DNA from 4 places in the Streptomyces sp. T028 genome. Region 1 is predicted to be linked to each of the others. Evidence: riboswitches for the same ligand, from Rfam matches in the RefSeq annotation. Region 1 holds a riboswitch; each other region holds the start of a gene.
What was found. Region 1 has a riboswitch for thiamine pyrophosphate ahead of ACLZN2_RS17615 (thiamine ABC transporter substrate-binding protein). Riboswitches for the same ligand answer to the same signal wherever they lie in the genome.

Region 2: linked by a shared signal. The riboswitch ahead of thiO (glycine oxidase ThiO) and the one ahead of ACLZN2_RS17615 (thiamine ABC transporter substrate-binding protein) in region 1 are both predicted to bind thiamine pyrophosphate.
Region 3: linked by a shared signal. The riboswitch ahead of ACLZN2_RS47910 (hypothetical protein) and the one ahead of ACLZN2_RS17615 (thiamine ABC transporter substrate-binding protein) in region 1 are both predicted to bind thiamine pyrophosphate.
Region 4: linked by a shared signal. The riboswitch ahead of thiC (phosphomethylpyrimidine synthase ThiC) and the one ahead of ACLZN2_RS17615 (thiamine ABC transporter substrate-binding protein) in region 1 are both predicted to bind thiamine pyrophosphate.

The regions. Positions count from the first base shown of each region.
Region 1 is NZ_JBLRVZ010000018.1:3,768-8,547, forward strand. It holds gene ACLZN2_RS17605 (ABC transporter ATP-binding protein) at 1-518, opposite strand, end outside; gene ACLZN2_RS17610 (ABC transporter permease) at 518-2,191, opposite strand; gene ACLZN2_RS17615 (thiamine ABC transporter substrate-binding protein) at 2,167-3,249, opposite strand; TPP riboswitch at 3,320-3,427, opposite strand; gene rlmN (23S rRNA (adenine(2503)-C(2))-methyltransferase RlmN) at 3,450-4,556, opposite strand; gene ACLZN2_RS17625 (hypothetical protein) at 4,699-4,780, shown strand, end outside.
Region 2 is NZ_JBLRVZ010000012.1:143,640-148,419, forward strand. It holds gene ACLZN2_RS12965 (NAD(P)/FAD-dependent oxidoreductase) at 1-1,041, opposite strand, end outside; gene ACLZN2_RS12970 (hypothetical protein) at 1,074-1,424, opposite strand; TPP riboswitch at 1,480-1,592, shown strand; gene thiO (glycine oxidase ThiO) at 1,590-2,756, shown strand; gene thiS (sulfur carrier protein ThiS) at 2,753-2,953, shown strand; gene ACLZN2_RS12985 (thiazole synthase) at 2,959-3,753, shown strand; gene pknB (Stk1 family PASTA domain-containing Ser/Thr kinase) at 3,970-4,780, shown strand, end outside.
Region 3 is NZ_JBLRVZ010000075.1:32,099-36,878, forward strand. It holds gene ACLZN2_RS47895 (class I SAM-dependent methyltransferase) at 1-441, opposite strand, end outside; gene ACLZN2_RS47900 (glycosyltransferase family 4 protein) at 435-1,817, opposite strand; gene ACLZN2_RS47905 (TetR family transcriptional regulator) at 2,038-2,673, shown strand; gene ACLZN2_RS47910 (hypothetical protein) at 2,674-3,264, opposite strand; TPP riboswitch at 3,305-3,480, opposite strand; gene ACLZN2_RS47915 (ferredoxin) at 3,571-3,804, opposite strand; gene ACLZN2_RS47920 (aldehyde dehydrogenase) at 3,813-4,780, opposite strand, start outside.
Region 4 is NZ_JBLRVZ010000009.1:192,475-197,254, reverse strand. It holds gene ACLZN2_RS09730 (LysR family transcriptional regulator) at 1-482, opposite strand, end outside; gene ACLZN2_RS09725 (VOC family protein) at 608-997, shown strand; gene thiC (phosphomethylpyrimidine synthase ThiC) at 1,072-2,898, opposite strand; TPP riboswitch at 2,891-3,079, opposite strand; gene ACLZN2_RS09715 (YibE/F family protein) at 3,151-4,780, shown strand, end outside.

The DNA.
Region 1 (4,780 bases):
ACCACCAGCCGCTCTCGCAGCGAGCGGTCCAGCTGACCGAGCGGCTCGTCGAGCATCAGCAGTCGGGGGCGGGGAGCAAGGGCCCGGGCGAGCGCGACGCGCTGCTGCTCGCCACCGGAGAGCGCGGCGACGGCCCGGCGGGCGGCGCCCGGGAGACCGACGAGGTCGAGCAACTCCCGTACCCGCTCCGCCTGTTCCTTCCTGGACGCGCCGTGCATGCGCAGCCCGAAGGCCACGTTCCCGCCGACGTCCCGCTGCGGGAACAGCTGATGGTCCTGGAACATCAGCCCCAACTCCCGCCGGTGCGCGGGCACCCCAGCCTGGTCGCGCCCGTCGAGCAGCACCCGCCCGGAGTCGAGCGGCTGGAGCCCTGCGACCACCCGCAGCAGTGTCGACTTGCCGCTGCCGCTCGGCCCGAGCACACACACGATCTCCTGCTCGCGGACCTCCAGGTCCACGGCGTCGAGCACCGCCCGCCCGCCGAACCGCACGGTGGCGCCCTCAAGGCCCAGCAGCATCAGAACTCCCCCGTCCGGTCGGTGCGCAGCCGCTCCAGCACCAGCAGGGCCACCGCGCACACCAGCATCAGAATCGTCGACAGGGCCATCGCCTGCCCGTAGTTGAGCTCACCGGCCCGCCCCAGCAGCCGCGCCACCGCCACCGGCAGCGTCGGATTGTCGGGCCGCGCGATGAACACGGTCGCCCCGAACTCCCCCAGTGACACCGCGAAGGCGAACCCGGACGCGACCAGCAGCGCCCGCCGCACCATCGGCAGGTCCACCTCCCGCCACACCCGCCAGGGCGACGCCCCCAGCACCGCCGCCGCCTCCCGCAGCCGCTGGTCCACCGCCCGCAGCACGGGCAGCATGGTCCGTACGACGAAGGGCACCCCGACCAGCGCCTGGGCGAGCGGAACGAGGATCCAGCTGGCGCGCAGATCCAGCGGAGGCTCGTCCAGCGTGATCAGGAACCCGAAGCCGACCGTCACCGCCGACACGCCCAGCGGCAGCATCAGCAGCGCGTCGAAGCCCCGCACCAGCCGGCCGGCGTCGCGACGGGTGAGCGCCGCGGCGGCCAGCCCGCCGATCACCACCGCGATGGCGGTCGCGGCGACGGCGTACTCCAGCGAGTTGCCGATCGCCTCGATCGGCGGCACCAGGAAGACATTGCCGTCCTCACTGGTCAGCGCCCGGTAGTAGGCGAAGTCCGGGGCGTCGAAGGACCGCTGCACCAGTACGGCCAGCGGCAGCACCAGCAGCAGCGCGATGCTCGCGAGCACCCCGCCCAGCAGCGCCCACTGCCCGGCCCCGCGCGGCCGCCGGGCGGTGAGGTCCGCGTCCACCAGCCGCAGCGCGGTCTCCCGCCGCCGTACCGTCCAGGCGTGTACGGCGAGGATCGCGCCCACCGCCACGAACTGCACGATCGTCAGGACGGCGGCCGTGGACAGGTCGAAGATCTCCGAGGTCTGCCGGTAGATCTCCACCTCGAGGGTGGAGAAGGTGGGCCCGCCGAGGATCTGCACCACACCGAAGGAGGTGAAGGTGAAGAGGAAGACCATCAGCGCGGCGGCGGCCACGGACGGCCCGAGCGCGGGCAGGGTCACCGTGCGCCAGGCCCTCAGCCGGGACGCGCCCAGCATCCGCGCCGCCTCCTCCTGCCGGGGGTCGAGTTGCGCCCACAGCCCGCCGACGGTCCGTACGACGACGGCGTAGTTGAAGAAGACGTGCGCGAGCAGGATCGCCCACACGGTCGTGTCCAGCCGTACGCCCCACAGCTCGTCCAGCAGACCGCCGCGCCCGACGAGCGCGAGGAACGCGCTGCCGACGACCACCGTCGGCAGCACGAACGGCACCGTCACCACGGCCCGCAGCACCTGCCTGCCCGGGAAGTCCAGCCGCGCGAAGACGTACGCGCCCGGCAGCGCCACCAGCAGGGTGAGCGCGGTGGAGGCGAACGCCTGCCAGGTGGTGAACCACAGGACATGCCGGATGTCGGACTGGCCCAGTACGTCGGCCAGCCGCCCGAACCGCCACACCCCGTCGACCTTCAGCCCACGGGCGACGATCGCGGCGACGGGGTAGGCGAAGAAGAGGCCGAAGAACGCGACGGGCAGGGCCATCAGCCCGAGCCGCGCCGCGCTCCCGGAAGGCCTTCCGGCCGCCTTGGTCACTTCAGTACGAGCGAGGTCCACGACTTGACCCACTGGTCGCGGTTCTCGGCGATCTTCGCCGGGTCCATGGTGTGGGGGTCCTTGGCGGCGGGCCCGTACTCCGTGAACTCCGCGGGCACGCTCGCGCCCTCGACCACCGGGTAGACGAACATGTTGAGCGGCATGTCCTCCTGGAACTCCTTCGAGATCAGGAAGTCGATGAGCGCCTTGCCGCCCGCGCTGTTCCTGGCGTTGCTCAGCAGCCCGGCGAACTCGATCTGCCGGAAGCAGGTCCCGGTCGCGACCCCGGTCGGGGCGGTGCTGGGCTTGGGATCGCCGTAGATCACCTCGGCGGGCGGGGAGGAGGCGTACGACACGACCAGCGGCCGGTCCGCTCCGGCCTTCTTGCCGCCGGCGGAGCCGGAGAACTCCTCGTTGTAGGCCTGCTCCCAGCCGTCGACGACCTTCACGCCGTTGGCCTTGAGCTCCTTCCAGTAACCCTCCCAACCGTCATCGCCGTACTGGGCGGCAGTGCCGAGCAGGAAGCCCAGCCCGGGCGAGGAGGTGGAGGCGTTCTCGGTGACGAGGAGGTTCTTGTAGGCGGGCTTGACCAGATCGTCGTACGACGTCGGCGGGGCCAGCTTGTGGTCGGCGAAGTACTCCTTGTCGTAGTTGACGCAGATGTCGCCGTAGTCGATGGGCGTGACCCGGTGCTTGCCGGAGTCCAGTTGGTACGCGCTGCCGACCTGGTCGAGGCCCTTGGCCTCGTACGACTGGAACAGGCCGTTGTCGAGCGCACGCGACAGCAGGGTGTTGTCGACGCCGAAGAAGACGTCGCCCTGTGGGTTGTCCTTGGTCAGGACGGCCTTGTTGACGGCCTGGCCCGCGTCGCCGGTCGTGAGGACCTTGACCTTGTACCCGGACTGCTTCTCGAAGTCGGCGAGCACGCTCTTGGAGGCGGCCCACGAGTCGTGGCTGACGAGGGTGACGGTCTTGGAGCCGCCGTCGGACGCCGAGTCGCCGGACGACTCCGCACCGCATGCGGACAGCGTGACGAGGCCGAGGCCGACCGTCGCCGCCACGAGGGTCTTGATGTGCACTGGATGTCCTCCTGGGGTTGGCCAGGAAGAACGCGGCCCCGCCCGGGGACGCCCGGGCAGGGCACAACAGCTTGAGCGATGACCGAACTTCCTACCCAGAATGACCTGGGCGAGGTTCAGAGGGTCTGCGGCCCGATTGCCGCACTCTCAGCGCTGTGGCGCTCCCCTGTCGGAATATGAAGATGTGACGTGGCCAGATTTTACCGCTCGGTGGCCGCGAGCTGACCACACGCTCCGTCGATCTCCTGGCCACGGGTGTCCCGGATGGTGACGGGCACCCCGTGCGCCGCGATGGCCTCGACGAACGCCTTCTCGTCCTCGGGCCGGGAGGCGGTCCACTTCGAGCCGGGGGTCGGGTTCAGCGGGATGAGGTTGACGTGCACGGGCTTGCCCCGCAGCAGCCGCCCGAGCCGGTCCCCACGCCAGGCCTGGTCGTTGATGTCACGAATCAGCGCGTACTCGATCGACAGCCGCCGTCCGCTCTTCTCGACGTACTCGAACCCGGCGTCGAGCACCTCCCGCACCTTCCACCGCGTGTTCACGGGGACGAGTGTGTCGCGCAGTTCGTCGTCCGGCGCGTGCAGGGAGATCGCGAGCCGGCACTTGAAGCCCTCGTCGGCGAACCGGTGGATGGCGGGGACGAGCCCGACGGTCGAGACGGTGATCCCACGCTGCGAGAGCCCCAGCCCGTCCGGAGCGGGATCCGTGAGCGCCCGAACAGCGGTGACCACCCGCTTGTAGTTGGCGAGCGGCTCCCCCATCCCCATGAAGACGATGTTGGACAGCCGCGCCGGCCCTCCGGGAACCTCTCCGTCCCTGAGCGCCCGCATCCCGTCCACGATCTGGTGCACGATCTCGGCGGTGGACAGATTCCGGTCGAGCCCCGCCTGCCCCGTCGCGCAGAACGGGCAGTTCATCCCGCACCCCGCCTGCGAGCTGATGCACATCGTCACCCGGTCCGGGTACCGCATCAGCACCGACTCGACGAGCGTCCCGTCGAACAGCCGCCACAGCGTCTTGCGGGTGGTGCCCTCGTCGGTCGACAGATGCCGTACGACGGTCATCAGCTCGGGAAGCAGCGCCTCCCGCAGCTTCTCCCGCGCCCCGGCGGGGATGTCGGTCCACTCCGCCGGGTCGTGCGCGTACCGCGCGAAGTAGTGCTGCGAGAGCTGCTTGGCACGGAACGGCTTCTCACCGATCTCCGCGACCGCGTCCTTCCGCTCCGCAGGCGAAAGATCGGCAAGATGCCGCGGCGGCTTCTTGGCTCCGCGCGGCGCGACAAAAGTAAGTTCTCCGGGCTTAGGCATGGCCTCACCAGTGTCGCAGATCGAACCGGGTGCCCCCGGGCCGCGGGCCGGGCCGCTACCGCAGGGCCGCGGTGGTCTTTACGCGAGTGGACGGGATGCGCTGCAATCGCTGCGTGGCCCGCCCGCACGGAGGTTACCGATCATGTCGACCACGGCGACCCCACAGCTGCGCGAACGGCTTGCCACGGACATCTCCCGGATCATGGTTCTCCGGCTGTTCGGCA
Region 2 (4,780 bases), on a different contig from region 1:
GGCCGCGGTGTGGTGGCCTGCGTACTGGACGAAGCGGCCGAACTGCTCGGACCAGAAGTACGGGACCGGGTCGTAGACGGCCGGGGGCTCGTCCGTGGCCGTGCCGATGATGTTCGCGGCGACGGTGCGGGGGCCCTGGAGGGCGTTGTCCCAGTGATGGACGAGGAGGCGTTCGCCGTAGCGGCCGGAGGGGAAGGAGGCGCAGTCGCCCACCGCGTAGACGTCGGGGACCGAGGTGCGCAGCCGGTCGTCGGCCAGGACCTCGTGATGGGCGCCCAGTTCGACGCCGGAGCCGGTCAGCCAGGCGGTGGCGGGGCGGGCGCCGATGCCGACGACGACGGCGCCCGCGGGCAGCCGGGAGCCGTCGTCGAGGACGACCGCGCCGGGCTCGACGCGGGCCACGCGCGCGTGGGTGCGCAGTTCGGTGCCGCTGTCGGCGTACCAGGAGGTCATCGGGGCGGCGACCTCGGCCGGGAGGGCGCCGGCGAGGGGCCGGTCGGCGGCCTCCACGACGGTGACCGCGCAGCCGGCCTCGCGCGCGGCGGTGGCGAACTCGGCGCCGATCCAGCCGGCGCCGACGACCACGATGTCGTGCTGGCGGGCGAGGACGGGCCGCAGCCGCTCGGCGTCGTCGAGGGTGCGCAGCAGATGGACGCCGGGCACGCCCTCGGCGCCCGGCAGCCTGATGGGTTCGGCGCCGGTGGCGAGGACGAGGACGTCGTACGGGACGGGCCCCGCCTCGGTGTCCACCTCGTGGTCGGCGGGGCGCAGGCCGAGCACCTCGCGACCGAGCAGCAGGTCGATGCCGAGGCTCTCGAAGTCGACGTCGAAGGCGGAGCCCTCGGCCTTGCCGAGCAGGACGGCCTTGGAGAGCGGGGGCCGGTCGTAGGGCTGGTGGGGCTCCGCGCCGATCAGCGTCACGGTGCCGTCGAAGCCCTGTTCGCGCAGGGCGACCGCGGTCTGCACCCCGGCCATGCCCGCACCGACCACGACCACGCGCCGCGCGGGCGGCCTGTCCTCTTCCCGACTCTGCTCGCTCACCCGATCACCATAGACAACTGACAATTTGTCAGTCAGCCGTCGTGCTCCGTGACCTGCTCCACAACGCTGGTGCCGCTGCCCTCCTGCGACTCCCAGGACCAGGTCTCCTCCAGTCGCACCCGACCGTCCGCCAACGCGACGACCATCGAGACGCAGTGCCCCGAGGAGGTCGTCCCGTCCCGCTTGAGCTGGACGTACCGGAAGTCGAGCCGGTCCCCCTCACGGGTACCCACGAGATGGCCGCGTACGACGTCGCCGCCCGCGTAGTCCGCCCAGATCACGCCGTCTTCCTCGTGGTACGTGAAGCGGGTGCGGGTGCCGACCTGGCCCGGGGCCTGGTCGGCGACGGGGGCGAGGACGAGACCGTCGAGCGAGCGGGACACGGGCGGGAGGCTCCCTTTAAGAGGCGCGGAACCACGGGCTAGGGTGTGGCCAACGTAGAGCACTCGCGGGAGCCCGGACGCACCGGGCTGAGAGGGAGGCTGGCCGGCCTCCGACCGTACGAACCTGATCCGGGTCATGCCGGCGAAGGGAGGGGCTGGACGCCCATGTCGCGTACACGTACATCCGACGTCCTCGTCGTGGGGGGCGGGATCATCGGGCTGGTCACGGCGTGGCGGGCCGCGCAGCGCGGGTTCGCCACGGCGGTGGTGGATCCCGAGCCGGGCGGCGGGGCCGCGTGGGTGGCGGCCGGGATGCTGGCCGCCGTCACCGAACTGCACCACGGCGAGCAGACCCTGCTGGGACTCAACCTGGCCTCGGCCCGCCGCTACCCGGACTTCGCGGCCGAGCTGACGGAGGCGACCGGGCTGGACCTCGGCTACCGCCGGTGCGGCACGCTCGCGGTGGCGCTGGACGCCGACGACCGCGCTCATCTGCGGGAACTGCACACATTGCAGACGCAGTCAGGGCTGGAGTCGGAGTGGCTGACCGGGCGGGAGTGCCGACGCCTGGAGCCGATGCTCGCGCCCGGGGTGCGGGGCGGGCTGCGGGTGGACGGCGACCACCAGATCGATCCCCGGCGGCTGGCCGACGCGCTGGTCGTGGCGTGCGAGCGGGCGGGGGTGGTCCTCCACCGCGTGTGGGCGGAGCGGCTGTCCGTCGTGGGCGGGCGGGCCGCGGGGGTCGTCACGGGGGACGGTACGGCCCTGGCGGCGGGGCAGGTGGTGCTCGCGGCGGGGAGCCTGAGCGGGCGGCTGGCGGGGGTTCCGGAGGACGTACTGCCGCCGGTCCGGCCGGTGAAGGGGCAGGTGCTGCGGCTGACGGTGCCGCCGGCGTACGCGCCGTTCCTCAGCCGTACCGTGCGGGCCGTCGTGCGGGGCAGCCAGGTGTATCTGGTGCCCCGGGAGAACGGCGAGCTGGTCGTGGGCGCCACCAGCGAGGAGCTGGGCTGGAACACGACGGTGACGGCGGGCGGTGTGTACGAGCTGCTGCGCGACGCGCACGAACTGGTGCCGGGGATCACGGAACTGCCGTTGACCGAGACACGCGCGGGGCTGCGGCCCGGCTCCCCCGACAACGCGCCGCTGCTCGGGCCGACCGGACTGGACGGGCTGCTGCTGGCCACCGGGCACTACCGCAACGGCGTGCTGCTGACCCCGGTGACCGGTGACGTGCTGGCACACGCCCTGGCCACCGGTGAACTCCCCGACGAGGCCCGCCCCTTCACCCCCCGGCGCTTCGGCGCCGCCGCCGTCACGGAGCAGCTCGTATGAACATCTCGGTGAACGGTGAGCGGCGGGTGGTCGCTCCCGGTACGGCCCTCGACAGCGTCGTACGAGCCCTGACGGCGGCGCCCTCCGGCGTGGCGGCCGCGCTGAACGAGACCGTCGTCCCGCGCGGGGAGTGGTCCGGCACCGCGCTCCACGAGGGCGACCGGGTGGAAGTCCTGACCGCCGTGCAGGGAGGGTGAGCGCCGTGGCCGACGACGCCTTCGTCCTTGCGGGTACGTCCTTCTCGTCCCGTCTGATCATGGGTACGGGGGGTGCGCCGAGCCTGGAGGTGCTGGAGCGGGCGCTGGTGGCGTCCGGGACCGAGCTGACGACGGTGGCGATGCGGAGAGTGGACCCTGCTGTGCGGGGTTCTGTGCTGTCGGTCCTTGAGCGGCTCGGCATCCGGGTGCTGCCCAACACGGCGGGGTGCTTCACGGCCGGGGAGGCGGTGCTGACGGCTCGGCTGGCGCGGGAGGCGCTCGGGACGTCCCTGGTGAAGCTGGAGGTCATCGCCGACGAGCGGACGCTGCTGCCGGACCCGGTGGAGTTGCTGGAGGCGGCGGAGACGCTGGTGGACGACGGGTTCACGGTGCTGCCGTACACGAACGACGATCCTGTGCTGGCGCGGAAGCTGGAGGACGTGGGGTGCGCCGCCGTCATGCCGCTGGGGTCGCCGATCGGGTCCGGGCTGGGGATCCGCAACCCGCACAACTTTCAGCTGATCGTGGAGCGGGCGGGTGTGCCGGTGATTCTGGACGCGGGGGCCGGGACGGCGTCGGATGTGGCCTTGGCGATGGAGTTGGGGTGTGCGGGGGTGATGCTGGCGTCGGCGGTGACGCGGTCGCCGGATCCTGAGCGGATGGCGTCCGCCATGCGGGCCGGGGTGGAGGCGGGGCGGCTGGCCCGGCTGGCGGGGCGTATTCCCCGCCGTTACTTCGCCGAGGCGTCGTCTCCTACGGAGGGTTTGGCCACCCTGGATCCGGAACGCCCCGCCTTTTGACGCTCTCCCACCCGCGCACCACCCGTTCACCGTCGGTCGAGAGGTGGGCCGGCCCGTGGGGGTTGATCGCCGTCGGCGGCCGGCCCTCGCGGGTGGGCACGCATGTACGCCTGGTGCGTGCCCGCGCCCCGTGGGGCGCGTCACAGGTCGGCTGCAGTCGTGCTCCGAATGGGTGGGAAGGGGTGGGGTGTCAGTCGTGGCTCGTAGACTCGCTGCGTGGACACGACCCTTCAGGACCCTCTGGTCGGGCAGGTGCTCGACGGGCGGTATCGCATCGAGGCGCGGATCGCCGTGGGCGGGATGGCCACGGTCTACCGGGCCGTGGACACCCGCCTCGACCGGGTGCTCGCGCTCAAGGTGATGCATCCGGCGCTCGCGGCCGACGGGTCGTTCGTCGAGCGGTTCATCCGGGAGGCGAAGTCCGTCGCGCGGCTCGCGCACCCCAATGTCGTTCAGGTGTTCGACCAGGGTGCGGACGGGTCGTATGTGTATCTCGCGATGGAGTACATCGCCGGCTGCACCCTGCGTGACGTGCTGCGCGAGCGTGGGGCGCTGCAGCCCAGGGCCGCGCTCGACATCCTGGAGCCGGTGCTCGCCGCGCTCGGGGCCGCGCACCGGGCCGGGTTCGTGCACCGGGACATGAAGCCCGAGAACGTGCTGATAGGGGACGACGGGCGGGTCAAGGTCGCCGACTTCGGGCTGGTGCGGTCCGTCGACACCGTCACCAGTACCACCGGGGCCGTGCTCGGGACCGTCGCCTATCTGGCGCCCGAGCAGATCGAGACGCCCGGTGCCGCCGACCCCCGGGTCGACGTGTACGCGTGCGGTGTCGTGCTCTACGAGATGCTCACCGGTGAGAAGCCGCACGACGGCGACTCCCCCGCGATCGTGCTCTACAAGCATCTCCACGAGGACGTCCCGCCGCCGTCCGGCGAGGTCCCGGGGCTGGCTTTCGCACTCGACGAGCTGGTCGCGTCGGCCACCGCCCGCGCCCCGGGCGTCCGGCCGTACGACGCCGTCGCGCTGC
Region 3 (4,780 bases), on a different contig from region 1:
GATGTGGCCGCCCTCGACCTCGTGGTAGGCGTCGGAGAGCGCCCAGCAGACCTTCTCTGGGCCGTAGCGGGGCACGGTGATGGCGATGCGGCCGCCGGGCTTCAGCACCCGGACCATCTCCGCGAGCACGCCCTTGTCGTCGGGGATGTGCTCCATGACCTCGGAGATGATGACGACGTCGAAGGACTCGTCGGGGAAGGGCAGGGCGAGGGCGTCGCCCTCCATGGCCGTCGCGGTGGCGCCCTCGGGAGCCTCGCCGGCCTCCTTCATCGCGGCGAACCACTTGGCGACCTCGCGGATCTCCTCGCCGTTCTGGTCGAGGGCCACGACCTGGGCGCCGCGCCGGTAGCACTCGAAGGCGTGCCGGCCGGCCCCGCAGCCGAGGTCCAGGACTCGGTCGCCCGGGGCGAGCGGGAACCGGGAGAAGTCGACGGTCAGCACGTGGCCCTGCTTTCGCGATCGGATGCTCGGTTTACGACGTCAACATCTTGGGGCACCCCGGTCGCCGGCCGGCGGGCGCCCCCGGCTATGGCCTCGCGGTAGCGGGCGACGGTTCCCTCGGCGGCCCGCGCCCAGGTGAAGTTCGCGAGCACGCGCTCGCGTCCGGCCGCACCGAGCCGGGCGCGCAGGGCGGCGTCGCCGAGGAGCCGGCCGAGGCCGGCCGCGAGCGCGCCCGCGTCGCCCGGGGGTACGGCGAGGCAGGTCTCGCCGTCGCGTCCGGCGACCTCGGGGATGGCGCCGCCGGTGGTGGCGAGGAGCGGGGTCCCGGTGGCCATGGCCTCGGCGGCGGGCAGGCTGAAGCCCTCGTAGAGGGACGGCACGCAGGCGACCTGCGCCGAGCGCACCAGGTCGACGAGTTCGGCGTCGGAGATGCCCTTGACGAACTCGACGGCGCCTTCGAGGCCGTAGCGCTCGATCGTCTGGGCGACGGGCCCCTCGGCGGGACGCTTACCGACGACGACGAGGTGGGCGTCGGGGTGCTCGGTGCGCACCTTCGCCAGCGCCTCGACGAGGAACACCAGGCCCTTCAGGGGCACGTCCGCGCTGGACGTGGTGACGATCCGGCCGGGTACGACGGGCACGGACGGGTCCGGGGAGAACAGATCGGTGTCGGCGCCGATGTGGACGACGTGAATCCGGTCGTCGCGGACGCCGAGGTGGTCGACGATCTCCTGGCGGGAGGTGCCGGAGACGGTGAGCACGGACGGCAGCCGGCGGGCGACGCGCTTCTGCATCCGGGTGAACGCGTACCAGCGGCGCACGGAGTAGCGGCGCTGCCGGCCGTCGGCGGCGTCGAGCTCCAACCGCCGGTCCACGGTGATGGGGTGGTGGATGGTGGTGACGAGCGGTGCACCCACGTCCCCCAACAGGCCGTAGCCGAGGGTCTGGTTGTCGTGCACGACGTCGAACTCGCCGCGCCGGGCGCGCAGATGGCGGCGGGCGCGCAGGGAGAAGGTCAGTGGCTCGGGGAAGCCGCCGGTCCACATGGTCGCGACCTCGAGGGCGTCGATCCAGTCGCGGTACTCGTCGCGCTTCGGGGTGCGGAAGGGGTCCGGGGAACGGTAGAGGTCGAGGCTCGGCAGCTCGGTCAGACTCAGGCCGTCGTACCCCTCGTCGAGCACGGGGTACGGCTGTGAGCCGATGACCTCGACGCGGTGGCCGAGCCGGACCAGCTCGCGCGACAGGTGCCGTACGTAGACGCCCTGGCCGCCGCAGAACGGGTTCCCCTTATAGGTGAGGAGCGCGATGTCGAGCGGTCGCCCGCCGTCAGCGGCGAGGTCACGTCGGGACCCCTCCTGACTGGCCTCAGCGGTCACTCCGGGCCCCCTTCTGCCTGCACTGTCCCGCGAGGTTACGACGAGACGCTAATCTAGAACAAGTTTCAGACTTGATCGTTCGGGAGGCTCCGAATCTACCGGCAGGTAGGGGTGCTGGGAGAAGTGGATCAGGTGATTCACGCCACGACCCGCGCGGCCCGGGCGGCCCTGCCATGCTGTGTGATCACCGAGCCTCACCGACTGTCACGGAACGGTGCCCATGCCTGCGGAAGAGACCACCCAGCGCCCCGCCTCCTCCTCCCTCACGGAGCGGCAGGAGGCCCGCCGCCGGCGCATCCTGCACACGAGCGCGCAGCTGGCCAGCCGGGGCGGTTTCGACGCGGTGCAGATGCGGGAGGTCGCCGAGTCCTCACAGGTCGCCCTCGGCACGCTGTACCGCTACTTCCCCTCCAAGGTGCATCTGCTGGTCGCCACCATGCAGGACCAGCTGGAGCACATGCACGGCACGCTCCGCAAGAAGCCCCCGTCCGGAGACCGCCCGGCGGAGCGGGTCGCGGAGACCCTGATGCGCGCCTTCCGCGCCCTGCAGCGCGAGCCGCATCTGGCCGACGCGATGGTCCGCGCCCTGACCTTCGCCGACCGCAGCGTCTCCCCCGAGGTCGACCAGGTCTCCCGCCAGACGACGGCGATCATCCTCGACGCGATGGGTCTGACCGACCCCACGCCCGAGCAGCTCTCGGCGGTCCGCGTCATCGAGCACACCTGGCACTCGGCCCTGATCACCTGGCTCTCGGGCCGGGCGTCCATCGCCCAGGTCCGCATCGACATCGAGACGGTGTGCCGCCTGATCGACGTGACGGACCCGAAGCGGTCGCCGGACCTCGCGTCGGACTGATCACCGCAGGTCGCGCAACCGGAGGCCGGCCGACCCAGCGGACTCCGCGCACGCCGACCCGCACAGGTCCAGCGAGCCCAGGTCGGCGGTGATCGCCGCGCCGGGCGCGAGAAGCGCCTCGTCGAGCTCGAACTCCACCCGTGTCCCCGCCCCGGCCGGCGGCACGAACCGTTCCGGGTCCCCGAGCGGCCTGCCGACCGCCAACTCCTGGCGGAAGCCGACGCCGTCCCGCCAGACCTCGACCACCGTGCGCGAGCTCACCGCGGAGGCGGCCCAGCCGCACCAGCGGTGGGGGCCGATCAACGAGCCGAAGCCGATGATCGGCACTCCGTCCACGCCCAAGGCGTCGGACGCGTCGTCGAAGACGGAGAAGGCGAGGTCGCCGCGGATCTCCGCCTCGACGCGCAGGGTGTGCGCGGGCGCGACCCGCGTGGCCGGGTGCAGGGACCAGCCCACCACCTGGCCGAACGCCCGCGAGGGGAGTTCCGGGCTGTCCAGGCCGACGCCGAAGTACATGCCCGGCCTGCGGCGCACGGCTTCGCCGCCCTCTACGACACGGATATCGGCCGCGCTGTACCAGTGCTCGGTCACGACCGCACGCTACGGCACCCCACCGCACGACCGCATGCGAAAACCTACGAGACGGGTTCCCTTCGCCGGCATGGTCCGGATCAGGTGTTGGGGGTCGCCTTCCAGCCCGACTGCTGCTTTCCGGCCTCTCAGCCCAACCGTCGACGTCGGCCCCAGCGGATGCCTTCGCGTCTCGCCAAAGTCGGCTACTCCGGTTGGACTCCCTCACTCGCCTCGTAGGCCAATACCAGGATAATACGGACAGAAGTGAATGGAACCCCCTGAGGGCAAGATTTTTCCGCCCCCAGGGGTCGTCTCAAGGGCCGCTCAGTCCTCCGGTGGAAACACCGCCTCCCCGCTCCCCACCAGCGTGATCGCGATCGCCTCCACCGGACAGCTCTCCGCCGCCGCCAGCACCCGCTCGTTCGCGTCCGTGTCCGGGTCGACCGGGTGGGACTGGCGGGCGGTGTCGAGGCGGAAGCCGTCCGGGGCGTGGTGGACGCACTGGGCGGAGCCGATGCACAGGGAGCGGTCGACCTCTACGTGCCAACGGTCACCCATGGCCCCCGTCAGCCTTCCCAGCCCGCGGGCAGATGGATCATCTTGTGCTCGAGGTACTCGCCGTACCCCTCGGGCCCGAACTCGCGCCCCAGCCCGGAGTTCTTGTAGCCGCCGAAGGGTCCGAGCATGTCGAGGCTGAAGGTGTTGACGGAGTACGTCCCCGTGCGGACCTGCTTCGCGACCTTGATGCCGTGCGCCACGTCCGCCGTCCAGACGCTGCCGCTCAGCCCGTAGTCGGAGTCGTTGGCGATCTTCAGCGCCTCGGTCTCGTCGCCGTAGGGCAGGAGGCAGATCACGGGGCCGAAGATCTCCTCGCGGGCGATGCGCATGGAGTTGTCGACGTCGCCGAAGAGCGTCGGCTCCACGTACCAGCCACGCTCCAGCCCCTTCGGCCGGCCCCCGCCGGTGAGGACCTTCGCGCCCTCTTCCTGCCCGATGCGGATGTAGTCGAGGTTGCGGCGCTGCTGCCGCTCGGCGACCAGCGGGCCCACCTGGGTCGCCGGGTCCAGCGGGTCGCCGACGACGAGGGCGCCCGCCGCCGTGGCGAAGGCGTCGGCGAACTCGTCGTAGCGCGAGCGCGGCAGCAGGATGCGGGTCTGGGCCACGCAGGCCTGCCCGTTGTTCATCCAGGCGGCCGGGACGATCCCGGCGACCGCGCTCTGCAGGTCGGCGTCCGGCAGCACGATCGCCGCCGACTTGCCGCCGAGCTCCAGTGTGACGCGCGTGAGGTTGCGCGAGGCCACCTCCATGACCCGCCTGCCCGCCGCGACCGAGCCGGTGAAGGAGACCTTGTCGACACCGGGGTGCCCGACCAGGTACTCGCTGACCTCGCGGTCCGCAGGCAGGATCGACAGCACGCCCTCCGGCAGCCCGGCCTCCCGCGTGATGTCCGCCAGGAGGTACGCGTCCAGCGGCGACTCCGGCGACGGCTTGAGGATCACCGAGCAGCCCGTGAGCAGCGCGGGCGCGAGCTTGG
Region 4 (4,780 bases), on a different contig from region 1:
AGCATGACGGGCCCACGGGCCATCCCGTCGAAGGGGTACGAGGCGATGAGCACGTCGATCGAGCCGTCGAGGAGGCTCGCACGGGAGTTGGACAACTGGACCTCCCGTATCTCGACCCGGCACTCGGGATGCTGCTCGCCGAAGAGGGCGACCGCTTTCAGGAGCGCGGGTGCCGTCACCTCGCCGAGGAAGGCGACCCGCAGTTCTCCCGTGACACCGCGACTGGCGTCGGCGGCCCGGCGCAGCGCCTCTCGCATCCCGGCGACCAGGGGGCCGAGCTCATCGGCCAGCTGCCGTCCGACGGGTGTGAGGCGCACGGTTCTGCTGGTCCGCTCGAACAGCGTGCCCCCGATCCGCCGCTCCAGCTTCTTGATCACCTGGCTGACCCGTCCCGTCGTGACCCGCAGACGCTCGGCGGTACGGCCGAAGTGCAGCTCCTCGGCCAGCGTCAGAAAGGCCTCGAGTTCGACCCGTTCCAGCATGGTCCCCCGTTTCGTTCAGTCACACTCAACGATCGTATGCAGATCCCGTCTTGATGGCGTATCCCCGTCGGCGGATCGTGAGAGGCGTCCACCGCAGCCCACACCCGACAGCCAAGGAAGCTCCCATGACCTCTCTGCGCGTGAAGGCCTTCGACCACCTGGTCCTCAACGTCGGCGACGTCGAGCGGGCCCTGGACTTCTACGCCGGACGCCTCGGCCTGGAACCGGTCCGTGTCGCCGCATGGCGGGCCGGCGAGGTCCCGTTCCCGTCGGTACGGATCACCCCCGACACCATCGTCGACCTGGTCGCCCGACCACGCGGCGAATCGAACGTCGACCACATATGTCTCACCGTCGACCCCCTGGACTGGGACGAGTTCATCTCGTCGGGATCCTTCACGGTCCTCGAAGGCCCGGTCCAGCGCTTCGGCGCACGCGGCACCGCCACCTCGGTCTACGTCGCGGACCCGGACGGCAACACCGTGGAGCTCCGCTGGTATCCGCAGGACCGATGAACGACGCCCCGCCCGGCGGAGCAGGACGGCCCGCGACTCTCCATGAGGCGCGAGCCGCCCGGTGGGGCTGCGAACTAATCCGCCAGTGGCAGGTACACCCGGTTCCCGCTCGCCGCGAACTCCTTCGATTTCTGGAGCATCCCCTCGGCGATGTCCTCAGGTGACACGCCCTCAGCCACCGCACCACCGAACCGCTCCGTGATGGTTTGGCTGATCTTCATCGAGCAGAACTTCGGCCCGCACATCGAGCAGAAGTGAGCCGTCTTGGCCGGTTCGGCGGGCAGGGTCTCGTCGTGGAACTCGCGTGCCGTGTCCGGGTCGAGGGCCAGGTTGAACTGGTCCTCCCAGCGGAACTCGAAGCGGGCGTCGGACAGTGCGTCGTCCCACTCCTGCGCACCGGGATGCCCCTTGGCGAGGTCGGCCGCGTGGGCTGCGATCTTGTAGGTGATGACACCGGTCTTGACGTCGTCGCGGTTGGGCAGGCCCAGGTGTTCCTTGGGCGTGACGTAGCAGAGCATGGCCGTGCCCCACCAGGCGATCATCGCGGCACCGATACCGGAGGTGATGTGGTCGTACGCCGGGGCGACGTCCGTCGTCAGCGGGCCGAGCGTATAGAACGGAGCTTCATCACAGATCTCCTGCTGAAGGTCGATGTTCTCCTTGATCTTGTGCATCGGGACATGGCCCGGGCCCTCGATCATCGTCTGTACGTGGAAACGCCTGGCGATCGTGTTGAGTTCCCCGAGCGTGCGCAACTCCGCGAACTGCGCCTCGTCGTTGGCGTCCGCGATCGAGCCCGGCCTGAGGCCGTCGCCCAGCGAGTACGTGACGTCGTAGGCGGCGAGGATCTCGCAGAGTTCCTCGAAGTTCTCGTACAGGAACGATTCCCTGTGGTGCGCCAGGCACCAGGCCGCCATGATCGAGCCGCCGCGCGAGACGATCCCGGTCTTGCGGTTGGCGGTGAGCGGGACGTACGCGAGGCGCACGCCCGCGTGGACCGTCATGTAGTCCACGCCCTGCTCGGCCTGTTCGATGACGGTGTCCTTGTAGATCTCCCAGGTCAGTTCCTCGGCCCTGCCGTCGACCTTCTCCAGCGCCTGGTACAGCGGCACCGTGCCGATGGGGACGGGGGAGTTGCGCAGCACCCACTCGCGGGTGGTGTGGATGTTGCGGCCGGTGGACAGGTCCATGACCGTGTCGGCGCCCCAGCGGGTCGCCCAGGTCATCTTCTCCACCTCCTCCTCGATGGAGGACGTCACCGCCGAGTTGCCGATGTTGGCGTTGACCTTCACCAGGAACCTCTTGCCGATGATCATCGGCTCGATCTCCGGGTGGTTGACGTTGGCCGGCAGCACCGCGCGACCCGCCGCGATCTCCTCACGCACCACCTCGGGAGAAACGTTCTCCCTGATGGCCACGAACTCCATTTCGGGCGTGATCTCCCCCCGGCGCGCATACGCGAGCTGGGTGACGGCCTTGCCGTCCCGGCTGCGCCTCGGCAGCCGAGGCCGCCCGGGGAACACCGCGTCGAGATTACGCAGTCCGCCGCGCGGCGAGGTGTGCTTAATGCCGTCGTCCTCGGGACGGACCGGACGACCGGCGTACTCCTCCGTGTCACCACGGGCGATGATCCAGTTCTCGCGCAGCGGCGCCAGGCCCCTGCGTACGTCGGTGTCGACGAGCGGATCGGTGTACGCGCCGGAGGTGTCGTACAGCGTGACGGACTGCCCGTTGGTGAGGTGCACCTGACGGACCGGCACACGCAGGTCGGGGCGAGCGCCCTCGATGTACCCCTTGTGCCAGCCGATGGACTTCCCGGTCTTCTCGCTGGTCTCGTCGGCCGTGTCTCCGTCGGCCGCGTACTGCGTGAAGGCAGGCGTGCGTGCGTCCTTGTTGGTCATGAGACCTACTCCCTACGCCGGCATTACCCGGTAACAGGTTCGGCGGTCGACGCAGCGGCTACCGTCTGTCGACGTTTCATGTGAAACATCACTCGCTGTGGTGACGTTCCACGTGAAACATCGCGAAGACGGAGGTCAGCGCCCTCTCAGCCCGGTGCTCCGAGCTCCCGCGTGTGCAAAGGTGGCTCCACGCTAGCGTCATGTGTGGCGCGGTGAACAGTGGGCCTCTGCCGTTCTTGCGATGATCGGGCGGTGACCACGACACACCAGTCCCCGTATCCGCCCGGCGAGCCCCCTCGCAGGCCGGGCGCCACTGGCGGCCCTGCCAACGGTCCCGCCGGTGGCCTCGGAAACCGTCCTGGAAGCAGCTCCGGGGGCGGCTTCGGACGCGGCCCGGGAAGCGGTCCGGGCGGCGACTTCAGAAGCGGTCCGGGGCGCGAGGACGGCCGTGCCTTCAGCAGCGGCTTCGACCGCGGTCACGATGTCGGGCACGGCCATGGGCCGGGGCAGGGGTCACCTCCAGGTCCCGGCGACGGCCCCAACTCCGGGCATCAGCACGGCCATGGCGGCGGTCACACCGGCGGACACGGCACCGGTTCCGGGGGCGGGCACGGCCACGGGCACGGGCAGTCGCACGGGCACAGCCACAGCCACGGTCCGGCCGCGCCCGTCTCCAAGCATCTCCGCAAGGTCATCGGAGCCATCCTCATCCCGTTCGCAGCCGCGGTGCTCGTCGGGCTCGTGGTGCTGTGGCCCGGCGGTGCCCCACCGCACGAGCGCACCGGGGTCGGCTTCGACCGGCAGACGCAGCACGCCACGGTCACCAAGGTCGTCAGCGTGAGCTGCCAGTCGGTGAACTCCTCCGGTGGCACCCCGACCGGTGACACCTCCACCGCCGAGGGCTCCTCCGCCGTACAGCAGGCGAACGGCACCTGCAAGAAGGCCACGATCCGCGTGGACACCGGCGACGACAAGGGCCGTACGTTCACCGAGATCGTCCAGCCGGACCAGTCACGACAGTTGGAGCAGGGCGAGAAGGTCGTGGTGGCCTACGAGCCCTCCGCACCGAAGGACCTGCAGTACTCGGTCACCGATGTGAACCGCCGTATCCCGATGACGGTGCTGGCCGTCATCTTCGCGGTCGCCGTCGTGGTCGTGGGGCGGCTGCGCGGTGTCATGGCGCTGGTGGCGCTCGCCGCGAGCTTCCTGATCCTGAACTTCTTCATCCTGCCCGCGATCCTGCAGGGCTCGAACCCACTGCTCGTGGCCGTGGTGGGGTCCAGCGCCATCATGCTGATCGCCCTGTATCTGTGCCACGGCCTGTCGGCCCGAACATCCGTCGCCGTGCTCGGCACGCTCATCTCGCTGATGCTGATCGGCCTGCTCGGCTCCTGGTTCGTCGACTGGGCCGCGCTCACCGGCAACACGGACGACAACACCGGTCTGATCCACGGTCTGTACCCGTCGATCGACATGAGCGGTCTGCTGCTGGCCGGGATCATCATCGGCTCGCTCGGTGTCCTCGACGACGTCACGGTCACCCAGACGTCGGCGGTCTGGGAGCTGCACGAGGCCAACCCGGCGATGGGCCGGCGCGGGCTGTACCGGGCCGGCATCCGGATCGGCCGCGACCACATCGCGTCCGTGGTGAACACGCTCGTCCTGGCCTACGCCGGTGCCGCCCTGCCGCTGCTGCTGCTTTTCTCGATCGCGCAGAGCAGCGTCGGCACGGTCGCCAACAGCGAGCTGGTCGCCGAGGAGATCGTGCGCACCCTCGTGGGCTCGATCGGGCTGGTGGCGTCGGTGCCGGTCACCACGGCCCTCGCGGCCCTCGTGGTCGCGGCCGACCGCCCGGAACCGGGTTCGGCGGCCGCGGCCGCAC